3 regions of the Clostridium sp. BJN0001 genome follow, and region 2 is predicted to be linked to each of the others. Evidence: riboswitches for the same ligand, from Rfam matches in the RefSeq annotation. Region 2 holds a riboswitch; each other region holds the start of a gene.
The links. A riboswitch is a leader RNA that binds a small molecule or an ion and turns the genes downstream of it on or off. The one in region 2 is predicted to bind cobalamin.

Region 1 (5,955 bases), 640 kb from region 2:
AGCATTATTTTTATTGCATCTTCTATTTCTTCTTCTGATGGAACTCTTGGAGAATGTATATCATAAACTCCTGGTCCTATTTCAAGTCTAAAGTTATTTTCTTTTAGAAAATCAAGAATAGAGAAATCTGATCTTGCTGCCTCTATAGATATAACATCAGCATCCATATCATCAATAGCCTTTATTATATCGTTAAATTCACTATAGCACATATGTGTGTGAATCTGAGTTGATTTTTTTACCTTTGCATTTGTAAGACGGAATGCAGGAATTGCAAAATCAAGATATTCTTTCTGCCAATCACTCTTTCTTAGAGGAAGCTTTTCTCTTAAAGCTGCTTCATCTATCTGTATTATCTTTATTCCATTTTTCTCAAGGTCAAGAACTTCCTCACCTATTGCAATACCAATCTGATACATTATTGACTTAATGTCAATATCTTCTCTTTTAAATGACCAGTTTAGAATTGTGACAGGCCCTGTAAGCATACCTTTAACAGGCTTTTCAGTCTTTTCTTGTGCATATTTTATCCACTTTACAGTCATAGGCTCTACTCTTTTTATGTCTCCATATATTATAGGTGGCTTTACCCCTCTTGTCCCATATGACTGAACCCAGCCGTTTTCTGTAAATAAAAATCCTTGAAGAAGTTTTCCAAAATATTCAACCATATCTGTTCTCTCATATTCTCCATGTACAAGAACATCAAGTCCTATATCTTCTTGAAATTTTATAACTTCATCAATTTTTTTCTTTAAGAAATTATTATATTCTCCTTCTTTTATAATTCCATTTCTAAATTTTTTTCTTTCATTTTTAATCTCTGCTGTCTGAGGGAATGAACCTATTGTTGTTGTTTTAAGTAGTGGTAAGTTAAATTCTTCTTTTTGAAAATCACGTCTTGTATCAAAACTTTCTTTTCTTCTAAAATCAGATGGTTTTAAATTCTTTATTTTTTCTCTGACTTCTTTTAAGAAGCATAACTTATTTTCTCTCTTTCTCTTTAAAATAAGACCATTTGCAACAAATTCACTGCTGTTTTCATAATCTTTATTGTCTTCTAAAATTTTAATTTCTTTAAGTTCATCAAGTTTTTCCTCAGCAAAAGCCATGCTCTCTTTGTACTCATCTGCAAGTTTTGTCTCATTTTTTACTGTATATGGTACATGTAAAAGTGAGCAGCTTGTACCTAAAATAATTCTGTCTCTATCTATATTTTTTTCAATTTCTTTTAATACTTCAATAGATTTTTTATAATCATTAACCCATATATTTTTTCCATTAATTATTCCAGCAATAAGCTTTTTATTCTTTGGAAAACCATACTTTCTGATTAAGTTTAAAGTTTCTTTTCCTTCAACAAAATCAAGAGCTATTATATCAAATTGTAATTCAGAAATGTTTTTATATATGTCCCTTATATCTCCAAAATAAGTTTGAAGTATAGACTCAAATTTATATTTCTTTTTAAATATCTTAGAGTATACAGATTTAAAAAGTTTAAATTCATCATCTGTAATATCTTTTACAAGTTCAGGTTCTTCTATCTGAACGTATGATGCACCTTTTTCATCTAACTTATCAAATATGTTAGAATATACATCTGCAAGACTATCTAAAAGATCTTCAAAACTTCTTTTTGTATTAATCTTAGATAATTTTAAAAACGTAAATGGTCCAATTATCACAGGTTTTGCATTTATGTCTAATTTTTTTGCCTCATCATAAAGGTCAAATATTTTTGTATCATTAAGCTTAAACTCTGTATAATCATCTATCTCTGGTACAATATAGTGATAATTTGTATTAAACCATTTTTTCATAGCAAGTGCTGTTACATCATTTCCATCTTTCTGATATCCTCTTGCCATAGCAAAATATGTATCAAGATTATCAAGATTTAAATCTTTGTATCTTTTCGGTATGACATTAAGCATATAAGCTGTATCAAGAATATTATCATAATAAGAAAAATCATTGACAGGTATTATATCTATACCTTTGTTTTTCTGTATCATAAAATACTCTTTCCTTAAATTTTGTGATGTTTTTAAAAATTCTTCCTTTGTTATCTGCTCCTTAAAATACTTTTCAGTAGCAAATTTTAGTTCCCTTTTTCTGCCTATCCTTGGATAGCCTGAAATAGTTGTTTTTAACATATTTTTTCCTCCTTATCCCTCATCCCCAAGGGCTTAAATTAAATATAAGGCAGGTCTCCTGACTTATTATCAGCCTACTCTTTCTCCTTCCCGCTTTTATAGTAAGCAGTGGATATAGAAATTTCGTCCAAAATACAGTAGTGGGTGCTGCTCAGGATTCTAACCTGATTCCCTATTATCTTTTATTTCTAAAAGCACCTTATATCCGCTTTATTAAAATTTAAAGCTTTTTATATATTAAAAATGCACCAGAAAATAAATTCCGGTGCATTATTAACAACACATTCTAAGAAAATACTTCTTATCTCTGAGTAAAACACTCCAGGAATTAGCACCATATAATAATAATCTATTATTGGTTGCTGGGCTTCAACGGGCCAGTCCCTCCACCTCTCTTGATAAGTTTTTAATTTTCTATATTATATACTTACATTAACTTAATTGTCAATATAATATTTTTTACCTAATAAATATCTTTGTGCTGTCATCAACCTTCTGCTCAGTCTTTGGAAGAATTATTTGAAGTTCTCCATTTTGGAATTTTGCACAAATTTTTTCTTTGTCTACATTGTCAAAATAGAATTGTCTGCTAAATTCTCCATAGCTTCTTTCTTTTCTTATATAATTGTCCTTTGATTCATCATGGACTTCTTCTCTTTTTGCTCTTATTACTAAATTATTATCCTTGTAATCTAGTGCTATATCCTCTTTTTTTACTCCAGGAAGTTCTGCTGAAACTAGATATTCTTTATCAGTTTCTCTTACATCTGCATTAAATTTTTTCATTCCTTCATCTGAAATATTCATTGGTGAGAAAAAGTCATCATTAAAAAAGTCAGTAAAGAAATCATTAAATGCAACGCCTTTCTCTTCATTTTTGTTAGTTCTAAATGGTATTAATCCAAACATACTAAAACCTCCTTAAAATATATAAATATAATTTTTACTTTTTGTTTAGGATCTTTATCTATTTCCTTTGTACAAGTACATTATACTTTTAAGGTCAAAGAAAGTCAAAGTAAAATAAATATGGATTTTTATTGTTTTTTTCTATTTATAGTGATTATGTGAGTTTAGCTTGTGTTTTCTAGCTAATTCTAAGTATTTTGAAGAATATCTATACAGTCTATAAAAATTAATATTTAAATAAAAAAACTGCCAAGGCGACTATGTTATATCCCCTATGCTAAAAAGTTATCCACACATTTAACTGCAATATAATTTTCTAAAGAAAAAATATAATCTATTCTTTTCCTTACAGAATATCAAACAGTTCCACCATAACCGGAAGCTTTAACTAATTCATCATCGTCTGAAAATTCAACATCCATCTTTTCTAAATAATCAGTAGCTATAATTGTATGAAATGCTCCATTGTCAATAATAACATTCTCTACTAAAACAGATTTATCTCCATGTTTTAGAATTATTGAAGTGTACAATAGTCCATCTTTAAATTGCAAATTATTCATTTTATACACTTCTTCTAATCCCAACATGCTTTACTAACTGTATTATTAATTCTTCATTTTTAGTATTGTATACTAATTGACCTTTTTTACAATTTATAAACTCTTTTCTTGCATCTTTTCCATCAGAAAGAGCTTTAATAACTGCAACATCATCCACATATTCTTTATTATCTTTTATGTGAGATTCTAAGATTTCAAATTTTACAAATTGATTAGGATACAATTCTCTTACTTCTTTCCATTTCATACAGAATCACTCCTTATCTTTAATTTTATATCATAATTATATTACTACTTAAATCTACTTATAAAGAGATTTCTTAAAATGTTAAAAAAAGAGAATCCAAATGAATTCTCTTTTTTATATCATGCTAAAGCAAGCATTAATATTCAATTTAAAATGTTCAAACTTTTACTTAGTATACTTATTATGTATTAAATCAGCAAGTTTATGAGCCATTTTATCAATTTCTTTTTGATTTTCTCCTTCAAGCATTACTCTTACTAGAGGTTCTGTTCCTGATGGTCTTATAAGAACTCTTCCTACTCCATTAAGAGAATCTTCTATCTTTTTAATTTCAGCTTGAATTTCATCATCATTTAAATAATCTTCCTTTTTATCGTTTGGTACAACAGCATTAGCAAGTACCTGTGGAAGATCTTTCATAATAGAGCATAATTCTGATAATGATTTTCCCTTCTTCTTAACAATTGTAGCAATCTGAAGTGCTGTAACAAGCCCATCTCCAGTAGTATTGTAATCTAAGAAGATAATGTGTCCAGACTGTTCTCCACCAAGAGTATATCCCTCTCTTATCATCTTTTCAAGAACATATCTATCTCCTACAGTAGTCTTTACAAGATTCATTTTAAGTTTCTTGCAAGCTATATCAAGACCTAAATTACTCATTACTGTTCCAACAATTGTATTGTGGCTTAACTTTCCAAGCTCTTTTAAATAGCTTCCACATAACATAAGAGTGAAATCTCCACTTATAAGATTTCCTTTTTCATCAACAGCTAGACATCTATCTGCATCTCCATCAAAAGCAAATCCTACATCGCATCCCTCTTTAACTACATAATCCATAAGTTCTTCAGGATGAGTTGAACCACATTTTTCATTAATATTAGTTCCATCAGGATTATCATTTATTACAAATACATCTGCTCCTAAATCTCTAAAGGCTTTTACAGAAGACTTGTAGGCTGATCCATTTGCACAGTCAAGTGCAACTTTTAATCCTTTTAATGAATATGGAGCTGTCTTTTTTGCAAACTCTATATAATCATCAAGAGCTCCAACTTCAAATTTCTTTCTTCCTATTTCTGTTCCTTCTGGACTTGGAACATTTTTAAATCCGCTTTCAATTATCTCTTGAATTTTGTCTTCAAGCTCATCAGATAATTTGTATCCTTTATCATTAAAAAATTTAATTCCATTATATTCAACAGGATTATGTGATGCTGAAATCATAACTCCGGCATCAGCTCCATACTTTCTTGTTAAATATGCAACTGCAGGAGTTGGTACTACTCCAAGAACTATTGCTTCTGCTCCAACAGATAAAATTCCTGCTGTAAGTGCAGATTCAAGCATGTCTCCTGAAATTCTTGTATCTTTAGCAACAAGTATCTTTGGCTTATGAGCACCTTCAGTTAATACAAAAGCTCCTGCCTTTCCTAAATCATAGGCAATCTGTGCTGTTAATTCTTTATTAGCGACACCTCTTACTCCGTCTGTTCCAAACATTCTACCCATATATATATTTACCTCGCTTAAAATATTCTATATTCATCGTAACTAGTATAATATTTTTTATTATATTTTACAACGATATAAATTATTTACTCTTTTTCTCTTGTAATTTCAGCCTATTAAGGACAAGACTATATCCATCGCTGCCATAATTTAAACATCTGTTAATTCTGCTTATTGTTGCTGTACTTGCTCCAGTAAGTTTTACTATTTCGGTATAAGTCTTTTTTTCATCTAGCAATTTTGCAACATGAAATCTCTGTGCTAAAGCCTGTATTTCATTAATTGTAGCTACATCTTCAAAAAATTTATAACAATCCTCGACACAATTAAGCTCAAGTATACCTTTAAAAAATAAATCTAAATCTTTACTCTTCAATTTTGATTCAAGCCCACTCATTACTCTGCACCTCATCACTTTTTATAAATTAAAGTCTATATTGATATTATAACTTCATATCTAATACTTTACAACTTTAATACGCTAATAACATGCTAAATGACAAATTGTTAAATGACAAAGGACAGTGCAAATGACAAATGGTTAAAGGACAAATGACAAATG
Region 2 (5,955 bases):
TCAAAGGGATTTAATTATGATGAAGAATTTAAAGAATTAGATTATTATGGATTAAAAAATGATTTATATAAGCTAATGACAGATTCTAAAAAGTGGTGGCCTGCCGATTATGGTCATTATGGACCACTTTTTATTCGTATGGCTTGGCATAGTGCTGGAACTTATAGAGTTGGTGATGGAAGAGGAGGCGGAGGACAAGGATTACAGCGTTTCCCACCACTTAATAGCTGGCCAGATAATGTAAATTTAGATAAAGCACGTCGTTTACTTTGGCCTATTAAAAAGAAATATGGGAACAAAATATCATGGGCAGACCTTATGATACTTACAGGTAATTGTGCATTAGAATCTATGGGATTAAAGACAATTGGTTTTGGTGGTGGCAGAGCAGACGTTTGGGAACCACAGGAGGATATTTATTGGGGCAGTGAAAAAGAGTGGCTCGCTGATGAGCGTAATGAAGAAGATGATAAAGAAAAACTTGAAAATCCACTTGCTGCTGTACAGATGGGGTTAATTTATGTAAATCCAGAAGGACCAAATGGAGTGCCTGATCCTGTAAAATCAGCTGATGATGTGAGAGTAACATTTCAGCGTATGGCAATGAATGATGAAGAGACTGTTGCGCTTATAGCTGGTGGACATACTTTTGGAAAATGCCACGGCGCAGCTTCTGCTTCATATGTAGGTAAAGAACCTGAAGCTGCACCTATTGAAGAGCAGGGATTAGGGTGGAAAAGCAGCTATAAAACTGGTAAAGGTCCTGATACTATAAGTACTGGACTTGAAGGAGCATGGAAAGCTAAACCTGTACATTGGACAATGGGCTATTTAAAAACATTATTCAAATATGAATGGGAATTAGTTAAAAGTCCTGCAGGTGCATATCAGTGGCTTGCTAAGAATGTAGATGAAGAAGATATGGTAGTTGATGCCTACGATCCATCAAAAAAGCATAGACCTATGATGACTACTGCTGATTTATCACTTATTTATGATCCTATCTATAGGAAGATAGCAGAAAATTATTTAAAAAATCCAAAAAAATTTGCTGATGATTTTGCTAAAGCTTGGTTCAAATTAACACATAGAGATATGGGACCAATATCAAGATACCTAGGACCAGAAGTTCCAAAGGAAGTTTTCATTTGGCAAGATCCAGTACCAAAAGCTAATTATAAATTGGTTAATAAAAAGAATATTTCAGATATTAAGAAGAAAATTTTATCTTCAGGACTTTCTATATCAGAACTTGTTAAAATAGCTTGGAAATCTGCATCAACATTTCGTATTTCGGATAAACGTGGTGGAGCAAATGGTGCAAGAATACGATTAGAGCCACAAAGAAATTGGAAGAGCAATGAACCAGAAAAACTTAAAAAAGTTTTAGATATATTAGAAAAAATTCAAATTGATTTTAATAATTCACATTCAAAAGGAAGAAAGATTTCTTTAGCTGATATAATTGTATTAGCTGGATGTGTTGGTATCGAACAGGCTGCTAAAAATGCAGGTTATAAAATCACGGTTCCATTTATTAAAGGGCGAACTGATGCAAATAAGGAGCAGACAGATATAGAATCATTTAGTTATCTTGAGCCTAAGGCAGATGGATTTAGAAATTATGTAAAATATGATAAGTATGCAGAATTATCAGATGAAATGTTAATTGATAAAGCACAACTACTAAACTTAACAATTAAAGAGATGACAGTATTAATTGGTGGCATGCGTGTTTTAAATACTAATTATAAAGAGTCAAAAGATGGAGTATTTACAAATAAGAAAGAATGTCTTACAAATGATTTCTTTGTAAATCTTTTAGATATGGATACTGTGTGGAAGAAGTCACCTGAATGCAGCGAAAGATTTATAGGTTTTGATAGGGAAACAGGAAAGAAAAAATGGACAGCTACAAGAGTTGATCTTATATTTGGATCAAATGCACAGCTTCGTGCAGTTGCTGAAGTATATGCATCAAATGGAAATGAGGAAAAATTTATACAAGATTTTGTATGCGCATGGAATAAAGTAATGAATGCAGACCGTTTTGATGTTCAGAAGGATTAATGTTATGTTAACAAATAGTAAAATTGTTGAATATTTGTAAAAATACATTAAAATTAAAGTAGAGGTGACTATATATGAAAAAGGGGGTAAAAAAAATTATATTTGGACTCTTATCAATAATCTTATGTATTTTTATTTATATGATAATTCCGTATTCACCAATAAAAAAAGAATATTTAAACAATGTTAAAAATTTTAAGCAAAGTTATCAGATGCCAAAATATAAAATTACAGAAAATGATTTAAAGGTGCTTCCAGAAGCTTTGCAAAAGTATTTTGTAAAAAATGGATATTTAGGTATAGAAAGTGCAAATGCTGTTAAGTTTGACTTTAAAGATGCTGATTTTTTAATTTCAAGAAGTAAGCCTAAGATAAAAATTGACTATGTAGTATATGATTTTATAAAAGAGCCTATAAGAATAGCATTAATTGATTCTAAAATGTATGGTATACCATTTCAAGGAATTGATTTGTGTAAGGATGGAGGGTGTTCCATGAAAGGTGTAATTGCAAAGCATATACCTCTTTTTAATGAATCTTATGACTTCATAGATGCCACATATTTATCGGAGTGTTTAATGCACCCAAGCCTTGCACTTCAAAAAAATATTACGTATAGACAGCTTGATGATTATAGTGTAGAAGCGACAATAAGAAAAAATGATAAAGAAACTACAGGTGTTTTCTATTTTAATAAATCGGATGAAATGACTAGTTTTGTTGCTAAAAAAAGATTCTGCAGTGATACAAACACTTATGAAAAATGGTCTGCAATTGTAGATGATTATAAAATAATTAATGGAATCAATATACCGACAAAATTTCAAGCAGTATGGAATTTTGAAAGTGATAATTTGATTTATTTTGATAGTAATGGAATGGAAATTTCATATACTTAAAATTAATTATTAAAATTATAAAGAGCCTTCACTGTTTTGCAGCGAAGGCTTTTATTGAATAGAATTAAGGGGGAATTTAGATGCCGTTATTTTAAAGAAAAAGATATATTATAAAAGCTGCATCTTCTATTAGTATATTCATCTTATGATTAAAATGTGATAAGTTATGATAAAACAGTATCTTGATAATGGTAAATTATATTGTTATACTTAGACATATAAAAAGAATATGATATTTTAGGTATTTTTATTTAAGGAAAATAGTGAAAATCTATTACAGCCCCCGCTACTGTAAATGGTGACAAAGCCATAAAAACCACTAAAGATGAATTTATCTTTGGGAAGGATGGCAGAAGGATGACCCATAAGCCAGGAGACCTGCCTAAAATATATGTATGATAACTTCGGAGGGAAGCTAACCATATTTAACGATATTTTTATTTTAATATATTTATAAAATTTCGCATTAATAAGGATAAATGTATTTTATCCGCTTTATTTTTATGCAGATTTATATTATTAAAGTGTGTATATTATTGAATATAAAAAAACCTCTACAGATATCTGTAGAGGTCTTTTATTTATAAATCAAGGAGGAAATTAAATGTTATTTAAAAGTAAAAAGTTTATTCTTGCAGCATCAGTTACGCTTAGTATATTAGTATGCTTATCTGGATGTGGAAAAGGAAAGAGTGCTGATGCATCATTATCGAAAGAGACAGAGGTAACAGATGTACAAACAAATATTGAACTTATTGAAAGTAAAGAACTTTCAAATGTTAAGGAAGATCAAATACCTGATGTTACAGATGTAAAATGGTCTTTTGGTCTTGAAAATACACAGCCTATAGTATCTAAGGATGGAAAGAATGTTTTAATTGTTGAAAAGGAAAAAATGACATGGTATGATATAGAGTCTAAAAAGGAAGTATGGAGTAATTCAACATATGGAAATGTAGGAAGCTATATAATAAGTGATGATAAGCTTTATCTTGCAGATAAATACTCATATAAAAATGAGAAGAAAGAGGCAAATATTATATGTCTTGATGTAAATACAGGTAAAGAGTTATGGAGATATAATGTACAGAAAGATCTTAAGCCTGTTACAGATAAGTACATGAAGGAAAATTCTAAGATTAGCATATCAGGAAGTATAAAAATGACAGGTGATGATGGAAATCTTTATGTATGCGCAAGTTCTTCATGGGATAATGATAAAGATAAGGATAAAGCTGAAGTTTTACTTAAGATAGATAAAGACGGTAATAAAATATGGCAGACAGAATCACATGGTTTCCCAGGAATAATGAGTATGAGCGAAATGACAGTATTCGATGGAAAAATTATAATGGGTAATTACAGCTATGGTGACGATAAAACTGGTCCTGCATTTGTAGGAGCATATGATATAAATACTGGAAAAGAAGCATGGCATTTTGATGTTAAAAATGATTCAGATATGGCGTATACTAAGACTACTAATGTAAATGTTGGGATTATAGGAGATAAAATTGTTGCTGTAGCAGGTTATGGAAGAGCGTTTGTATTAGATAAAGATGGAAATGAAATCAATCATTTTGATTTGTTTAAGCCTGAAAAACATGATGATATAAACTTATATACAGCTGTTTCACATGACAATGTTGAATTTGGAAAAAATGAACTTATAGTTTCTCCAAATAAGACATATCTTAAAGATTCAAGTGATTCTAAAGGAAAACTACCTGCTGAACATTCAGATGTAGGAGTAATTAAAGTATTTGATCTTGATGGAAATCTTAATTGGAAGTTTAGAACAGGTGGAACTGTTACTAATATTAAGACAAAAGGTGATTATTTAGTTTTAGGTACATGTCAAAATCAAGATAATTATGATTACAGCTATTGTGGAATTTATGCTTTTGATATTTCTAAAGATGGAAAAGGAAAAGAGATAGATACTGATAATAAAGATGCACTTGAAGGATATGTTGGATATTTTAATACAGATGGAGCAATACTTTATAATTCTGTAAATATTTCTGGTGATGGAAAAGTTATATGTGCAACAACTTGGCCAACAAAAGTAGATACAGAAAAACATGGAACACATAATTTATATACTCTTAAATTGAGTTAACAAAAGGGGCACGCTTGTGAATAAAAAAATTACTACATTATTTTTAATATTTTTAATAGTATTTTCTTCAATATTTTCTTTATCATACAAAACTGTATTTGGTTATGAAAATCTAATAAGCACAGATGAAGGAGAAAAGGCTAAAGATGATACTATAGATGTTAAAAAAGGATATGGAATATATAAAGTAAATATGGATGATGAAAAATTCCCATCTAAGGCAGAGTGGAGATGGGAAGGAGACGGAAGTGCATATGCATGTATAAAATATTCAGATAATAATGTTATATATTATCTTATGGGAGACAGTATAGCGCCTGAAATAAAAAAGTCTTCATTTATAGATAAAAAAGGAATTCCAAGAGTTATTGTGCCTAAAATATTAAGAGTTAATGATAAAGATGTAAGATTTAATTTTTTAGATTCATATTATAAGTATTTTGGAGAAAAAGCAGTTAATGTTGAAAGTATTACTTTTTATGTAAAAACTGATGATAGAATTATAATTAAAAATTTAAAGTTATCTTCTTTTAAAGACAGAATACCTAGTGATGAACTTGTTTCATTAGATGAAGAGAGTGACAATATTCACATTGATATAAATGTTCCAGAAGGAAATAGTAAAGATAGTTACATTATAGAAAATGAAAAAACAAATATAAAAATAACGTTAAGAGCACTTATAACAAAAGAGTCTTACGGATATTTAAAAATAAAAATTCCAAATGGCATGAAAATAATACCTGAAAAAAGTGATGGATTTGAGTATGAAAATGATAATGTTTTAAAAACTAAAATTCATGCATATGAGGGTTATTATGAAAAAAATTTTATACTGAGTGCTGAAAGTGCAGTTCAAGGAAG
Region 3 (5,955 bases), 660 kb from region 2:
GAAGTTCTCCGTTTATAGCTTTTTCAAAAACTGGTGTAAACCAAGGTTCATATTTGTCGCCTTTTATTTCTTCTATCATTTCACTTCCTGCATCATCAGAGCCTGAGAATTCTGCTCCTTTTAATGTGAAAAGAGGCACCATAGCTATAAGCACTACAAGTATTAATAATGTTATTACTGTCTTCTTATTCTTACTCATCTATTTCTCCCCCTTTAAAAACCCAATAGCTGAAAGTTCAGATTTTGCGTATGTTTCAAGTCCTATAATTATAATTACTGTTAGTATTCCTTCTATAATTGCAAGTGGAACTTGTGTAGGTGCAAAAACTCCTAAGAACTTAAAAACAGATGCTAAAACTCCTCCATTTTGAGATGGATAAGCTATCGCTAATTGAAAACTTGTTACGCAGTAAGTAAAAAGATCACCTAAAGCTGCTGCTATAAATATTGATACTTTTCTGTTTACTTTTACTTTTTTTAATAAAATATATAATACATAAGATAATATCGGTCCTGCAATTGCCATTGAAAAAGTATTTGCTCCAAGTGTTGTTATTCCACCATGGGCAAGCATAATTGCCTGAAAAATAAGTACGATAATTCCGAGTATGCTTACTGCAAATGGTCCAAATAAAAGTGCTCCAAGTCCTGTTCCTGTCATATGTGAACAGCTTCCTGTTACAGATGGTATCTTAAGAGATGAAAGTACAAAAATAAATGCACCTGCCATCGCAATAAGTATTATAGATTTTCTATCTGTTTTAAGTGTCTTTTTTAATGATACAAATCCTGCAATTAAAAAAGGTATACAGATAACTCCCCATAATACACAAAATTTGGGCTGAAGGTATCCTTCCATGATATGCATTCCATAAGCTGATGGAATTACTGAAAATGAGATAATAAGAGCGGTTAAAAACCTTAATAGTTTTTTATTTTTTTCCATTTTTATTCCCCCTTAAAATAAAATAATGCCATAAATCTAATGATTCCCACTCATTAAACTGGCATTACAAAATAACCCCCTAAAAATTTTCTTTTAAAAGGTTTCTTTGATATTTAAGTCATCGCTCGTAACTTAAAATCATGCGCTATAGTGGGCAGGTCTTCTGACTCAAGTATCATGCACTTAAATAGCCTTCCCAAAATATATTAATTTCAGTGGCATCAAAAATAAGCTACACTTACACAGCGGCGGGACCGTAAAGGAATTTCACCTTTTTCCCTATTATCCTGTAAAAAATTTTTTTTCACAGGCACCCTCTATATTATTAAATTATACGATTTTAATTGTATAATAAGAACTTCAATATTGTCAATTAATTATTTCATATCATCTCCTTAAATTCCTCTATATTCTTTGGATAAATATTCTCTTTAACAATATTTTTTTCTAAAAGAGACTCATAGACATCTAAAAGTATTGGCTTTTTTAAATTTGCTTCTTTAATAACATCCTTATTTTTAAAAATATTAACAGGAGTATCATCTGCAATTATTTTTCCATCACTAAATACAACTATCCTTTCTGCCCATCTATATGCAAAATCAACATCATGTGTTGAAATAAGAAGAGTTTTCCCTTCATCTGCAAGTTTTGATAGAACATTTTCAAGCATCTGTGCATTTAATGGATCAAGTGATGCTGTAGGTTCATCAAATATAATGACTTTACTTTTCATAGCAATTATATCTGCAATAGTAACTTTCTTTTTTTCTCCTCCACTTAAATAATGCGGCGGTCTTAATTTAAATTCACTTATATTCATATAAGAAAGTGCCATGTCTACTCTTTTTTTTACCTCATTTTTTGGAAGTTTTAAATTCATAGGTCCAAATGAAACTTCTGCAAGAACTGTCGATGCAATTATCTGATTATCTGCATCTTGAAATACTATTCCTACATTTTTTCTAAGCTCATTAACATCTTTTTTGGTTATCTCTTTATCTTTAAAAAATATCTGCCCTGAAGATTTTCTTAAAACACCATTTAAATTCAAAAAGAATGTGGATTTTCCTGCTCCATTTGAACCCATTACTGCTATCTTTTCACCTTTTTTTATATTAAGATTAATGTTTTTTAATACATCTTTATCCTCATCATATGAATAACATAAATCCTTAACTCTTAATATATATATGTCCTTATTGTCCATAAATTCATCTCCTTACTTTAAAAATATTTTAAGCGCTATAAGAAAAATAAAATATACTGAAAAAAGTATTATATTTAAACTTGTAACTCTCTTATCCTCTTCAATAAAGTGCATAGTGCCATCATAACAGCGTGACTCTGCTGCCATATAATACGAATCTGCTTTTTTTAAAGATACAATTAAAAGATTAGAAAGAGAATTTCCAAATGAATGAAGTGCAGCTTTAAATGTTGAATATCCAAGCCTTGATTCTGCTGCATTTTTCATTCTGCCTTGAGAATCCATAAGTATAAAAATAAACCTATATATCATATTCATAAGTTCAATTATAATTTCTGGAACGTGTATTTTTTTAAGTACACAGATTATTTCAGATGCAGGAGTTGATAAAGTTATCATATACATTGAAGATACTGCACCAAATGCTTTTAGTATAAGATAAAACATATCTAATATGCTTTCATTTGTCGTGTAAATATAAAAGAAATGAAAATTTAAATTATACTGTCCATATGGATAATGAGATATTGAAATAGCTACGGTAATACTTGCAAGAATCATAAATATAAATGGAATTTTAAGAAGTAATATGTACTTTTTTAAATTGAGTTTTCCAATAAAAACAGTAATAAACCCCATTATTATGATTGCAGAAAGTGAAACATATACATTATCTAAAATAATACAGAAAAGAAGCGATAGAAACCCAAAAAGCACTTTATATGAGCTGTTTAAACCTCTTATTTGTGACATATACGCATAATAATCTATTCTATATACTCCATCATGATTATGATTTGCCTTCATTTACCATCACCCCCTTTTATTTATATTCATTCTTTATTATTTTAAGGTACTTATAATAAAATAACAAATAAAAAAATCAGGCTTTATCCTTTTAATTAAAGAATAAAACCTGAATTTTTTCTATTTTATAGTAATAATTCTCTCCCAATTTCTCAAAACGCATTCACCTATTAATGGATCATACATTATACCAATATTTTTTTCTATCTCTCTATAGCAAAATGAAAAATCATGTGCTTTTCGATAACTTCTATTTGACGTAATAGCATCTATTGAATCACATACTGCTATTATCCTTGAGCCTAAAGGAATGTTTTTTCCTTTAAGCTTAAGTGGATATCCATTCCCATCAAATCTTTCATGATGACATAAAACCATGTCTTTAACTTCTCTTAAATGATGAGATTTACTTAAAATGTTTGCTCCAATTTCAGGATGCTTTTTTATCTCGCCCCATTCCTCATCATTTAACTTGCCATTTTTATTTAAAATAGCATCTTTTATACCTATCTTCCCAATATCGTGAAGATGTGCTGCTATGTGTATCTTTTCAATTTCATCTTCACTAAGTTCTAATAGCCTGCACACTTCAAGCGCCATATCGCTTACCCTTTGAGAATGACAGGCTGTATATGAATCTTTTGCATCAAGCGCACTCATAATACATTCAATTATTTCATGGTAGTCAATCATTAAACCTCCTAATAAGCAAATACTATAGATCATATCATAAAATTTTCTCTCTACTCTTTTTGAACAGTTACGCTTTTTATTTCCTCACTATTTATATATCCGCATACTTTAAGTCCTCGCGAGATAACTTCTTTAAGCTTGTTAGCTGATAAACATATTTTGTTTTCATCATCGAGTTCCACAACACACGCATTCTCTATATTATGTTCAATACTGCAATCAATTTTATATATATTATTTCTCTTTATAGCTCCTATTTCTTCTAAAACGCTCATCATACGATATACAGTAGCTGTACCAATACTTTTATTTGCTTTTACAGCTTTATAATAAATCTCTTTACAGTTTGCACATTCATTTTCTAAAACAATATCAAGAAGCATCAGTCTTTGTTTTGTTATACGATATTTTCTCTCCTGAAGCTTTCTAATAACTGCCTTTTTCTGCATCTGCGTCCTACAGTAATTTCTAGAATCATGTGCCTTCTTCCTTAAATATGTCTGATTTTCCATTTTAAAATTAATTCTCCTATCTCTAACTTTGATGCGAGTTTTTCAATAAGCTTATTTTTTAATAACTATATTATTTCTTTGATCTTTTATATTGCTTCCACAACTTCCACCACATGAACCGCAATTGCATCCACATGATGACTTGCCATTTTTCTTATCATGAACCATTTTTCTTACTATAAGAAATACGACTCCTAAAATAATTAACCCTACGATAACTGTTCCCATAAATTATACCTCCTAATTTCTATTTCATATTAGCTGCTACACTGCTTAAATTAACATCAAGCTTGTCACTTTCCTTATAAGGTTTTAATAACATGTAAGCAAAGAATATTATTATTGCAAATCCTGCAATAGTTCCAATTCCAAGTGTACCAGTTGTTATAAACATTGCCATTTGATAGATACATAATGATACTAAATATGCAAATCCTGTTTGATATCCTATTGCAAATAAGAACCATTTTGGACTATTCATTTCTCTTTTTATTGCTCCCATAGCTGCAAAGCAAGGTGCACATAAAAGGTTAAATACTAAGAATGAATAAGCTGCAATTGCTGTCATGCTAGAAGCTAAGCTTGCCCATATCTCAGTTCCATCTTCTGCAACTTCTGCATATCCATATAAAATACCGAATGTACCAACAACATTTTCTTTAGCTATAAGACCTGTTACTGTTGCAACTGCACTCTTCCAATCTCCAAATCCAAGAGGAATAAATATTACACTTATATAATTTCCAATTACAGCTAATACACTGTGATCAAGCTGCATTTCATCAAGCATTGCAAACTGTCCATCTACCCATCCAAAACTCTTTAAGAACCATAATATAATAGTTGAAAGAAGAATAATTGTTCCTGCTTTTTTTATGAATGAGTAAGCTCTTTCCCACATGCTTCTCAAAACATTTAAAACTGTTGGCATATGATATTCTGGAAGTTCCATAACAAATGGAGCAGGTTCACCACTGAACATCTTAGTTTTCTTTAACATAATACCTGAAAGAATAATTGCCATAATTCCTACAAAATAAGCACTTGGGGCTACCCACCATGCACCATTAAATAAAGCTCCTGCTATAAGAGCGATTATTGGAAGCTTTGCTCCACAAGGAATAAATGTTGTAGTCATAATTGTCATTTTTCTGTCTCTGTCATTCTCAATTGTTCTTGATGCCATAATTCCAGGGACACCACATCCAGTTCCTATAAGCATAGGTATGAATGATTTTCCTGAAAGACCAAATTTTCTAAAGAATCTATCCATTATAAATGCAACTCTTGCCATGTATCCACATGATTCTAAGAATGCAAGGAATAAGAATAATACAAGCATCTGTGGAACAAATCCAAGCACTGCACCAACTCCACCAACAATTCCGTCAATAATTAATCCAGAAAGCCAGTCTGCACATCCAATTGATTCTAAAACGTAAGTTACGAAATCTGGTATTGATGAAACGTGAAGGGATTCTATACCAAGGAAGTTCCATCCATCTGCAAATACTCCATCATTAACCCAGCCATTTGCTGCTGATCCAACAGTTGTTACTGATACATAATAAACAAGAACCATAACAAGTGCGAAAATAGGAAGTGCCAAATATCTATTTGTAACTATTCTATCAATTTTATCTGAAGCACTCATTTTTTGCTTTCTAGTCTTTTTTAAGCATGAATTTATAATTGATGATATATATTCATATCTTTCATTAGTTATAATACTTTCAGTATCATCATCAAATTCATTTTCAAGTATTCCTATTTCTGCTGATACATCA

Region 1: it holds a riboswitch for cobalamin, as region 2 does, so the genes downstream of both, metE (5-methyltetrahydropteroyltriglutamate--homocysteine S-methyltransferase) here and MTX53_RS11405 (PQQ-binding-like beta-propeller repeat protein) in region 2, are expected to answer to the same signal.
Region 3: it holds a riboswitch for cobalamin, as region 2 does, so the genes downstream of both, MTX53_RS01660 (energy-coupling factor ABC transporter permease) here and MTX53_RS11405 (PQQ-binding-like beta-propeller repeat protein) in region 2, are expected to answer to the same signal.

What each region holds. Positions count from the first base shown of each region.
Region 1 is NZ_CP094971.1:300,645-306,599, reverse strand. Features, by position in the region: gene metE (5-methyltetrahydropteroyltriglutamate--homocysteine S-methyltransferase) at 1-2,159, opposite strand, end outside; cobalamin riboswitch at 2,190-2,376, opposite strand; SAM riboswitch class I at 2,458-2,564, opposite strand; gene MTX53_RS01550 (Hsp20/alpha crystallin family protein) at 2,619-3,068, opposite strand; gene MTX53_RS01545 (hypothetical protein) at 3,425-3,631, opposite strand; gene MTX53_RS01540 (hypothetical protein) at 3,633-3,878, opposite strand; gene glmM (phosphoglucosamine mutase) at 4,044-5,393, opposite strand; gene MTX53_RS01530 (YerC/YecD family TrpR-related protein) at 5,476-5,790, opposite strand.
Region 2 is NZ_CP094971.1:2,348,601-2,354,555, reverse strand. Features, by position in the region: gene katG (catalase/peroxidase HPI) at 1-2,070, shown strand, start outside; gene MTX53_RS11410 (DUF6544 family protein) at 2,145-2,969, shown strand; cobalamin riboswitch at 3,192-3,370, shown strand; gene MTX53_RS11405 (PQQ-binding-like beta-propeller repeat protein) at 3,574-5,091, shown strand; gene MTX53_RS11400 (MptD family putative ECF transporter S component) at 5,108-5,955, shown strand, end outside.
Region 3 is NZ_CP094971.1:322,696-328,650, reverse strand. Features, by position in the region: gene MTX53_RS01665 (energy-coupling factor ABC transporter substrate-binding protein) at 1-199, opposite strand, end outside; gene MTX53_RS01660 (energy-coupling factor ABC transporter permease) at 200-946, opposite strand; cobalamin riboswitch at 1,082-1,279, opposite strand; gene MTX53_RS01655 (ABC transporter ATP-binding protein) at 1,329-2,156, opposite strand; gene cbiQ (cobalt ECF transporter T component CbiQ) at 2,169-2,963, opposite strand; gene MTX53_RS01645 (HD domain-containing phosphohydrolase) at 3,084-3,656, opposite strand; gene MTX53_RS01640 (transcriptional repressor) at 3,707-4,168, opposite strand; gene MTX53_RS01635 (FeoB-associated Cys-rich membrane protein) at 4,220-4,396, opposite strand; gene feoB (ferrous iron transport protein B) at 4,416-5,955, opposite strand, start outside.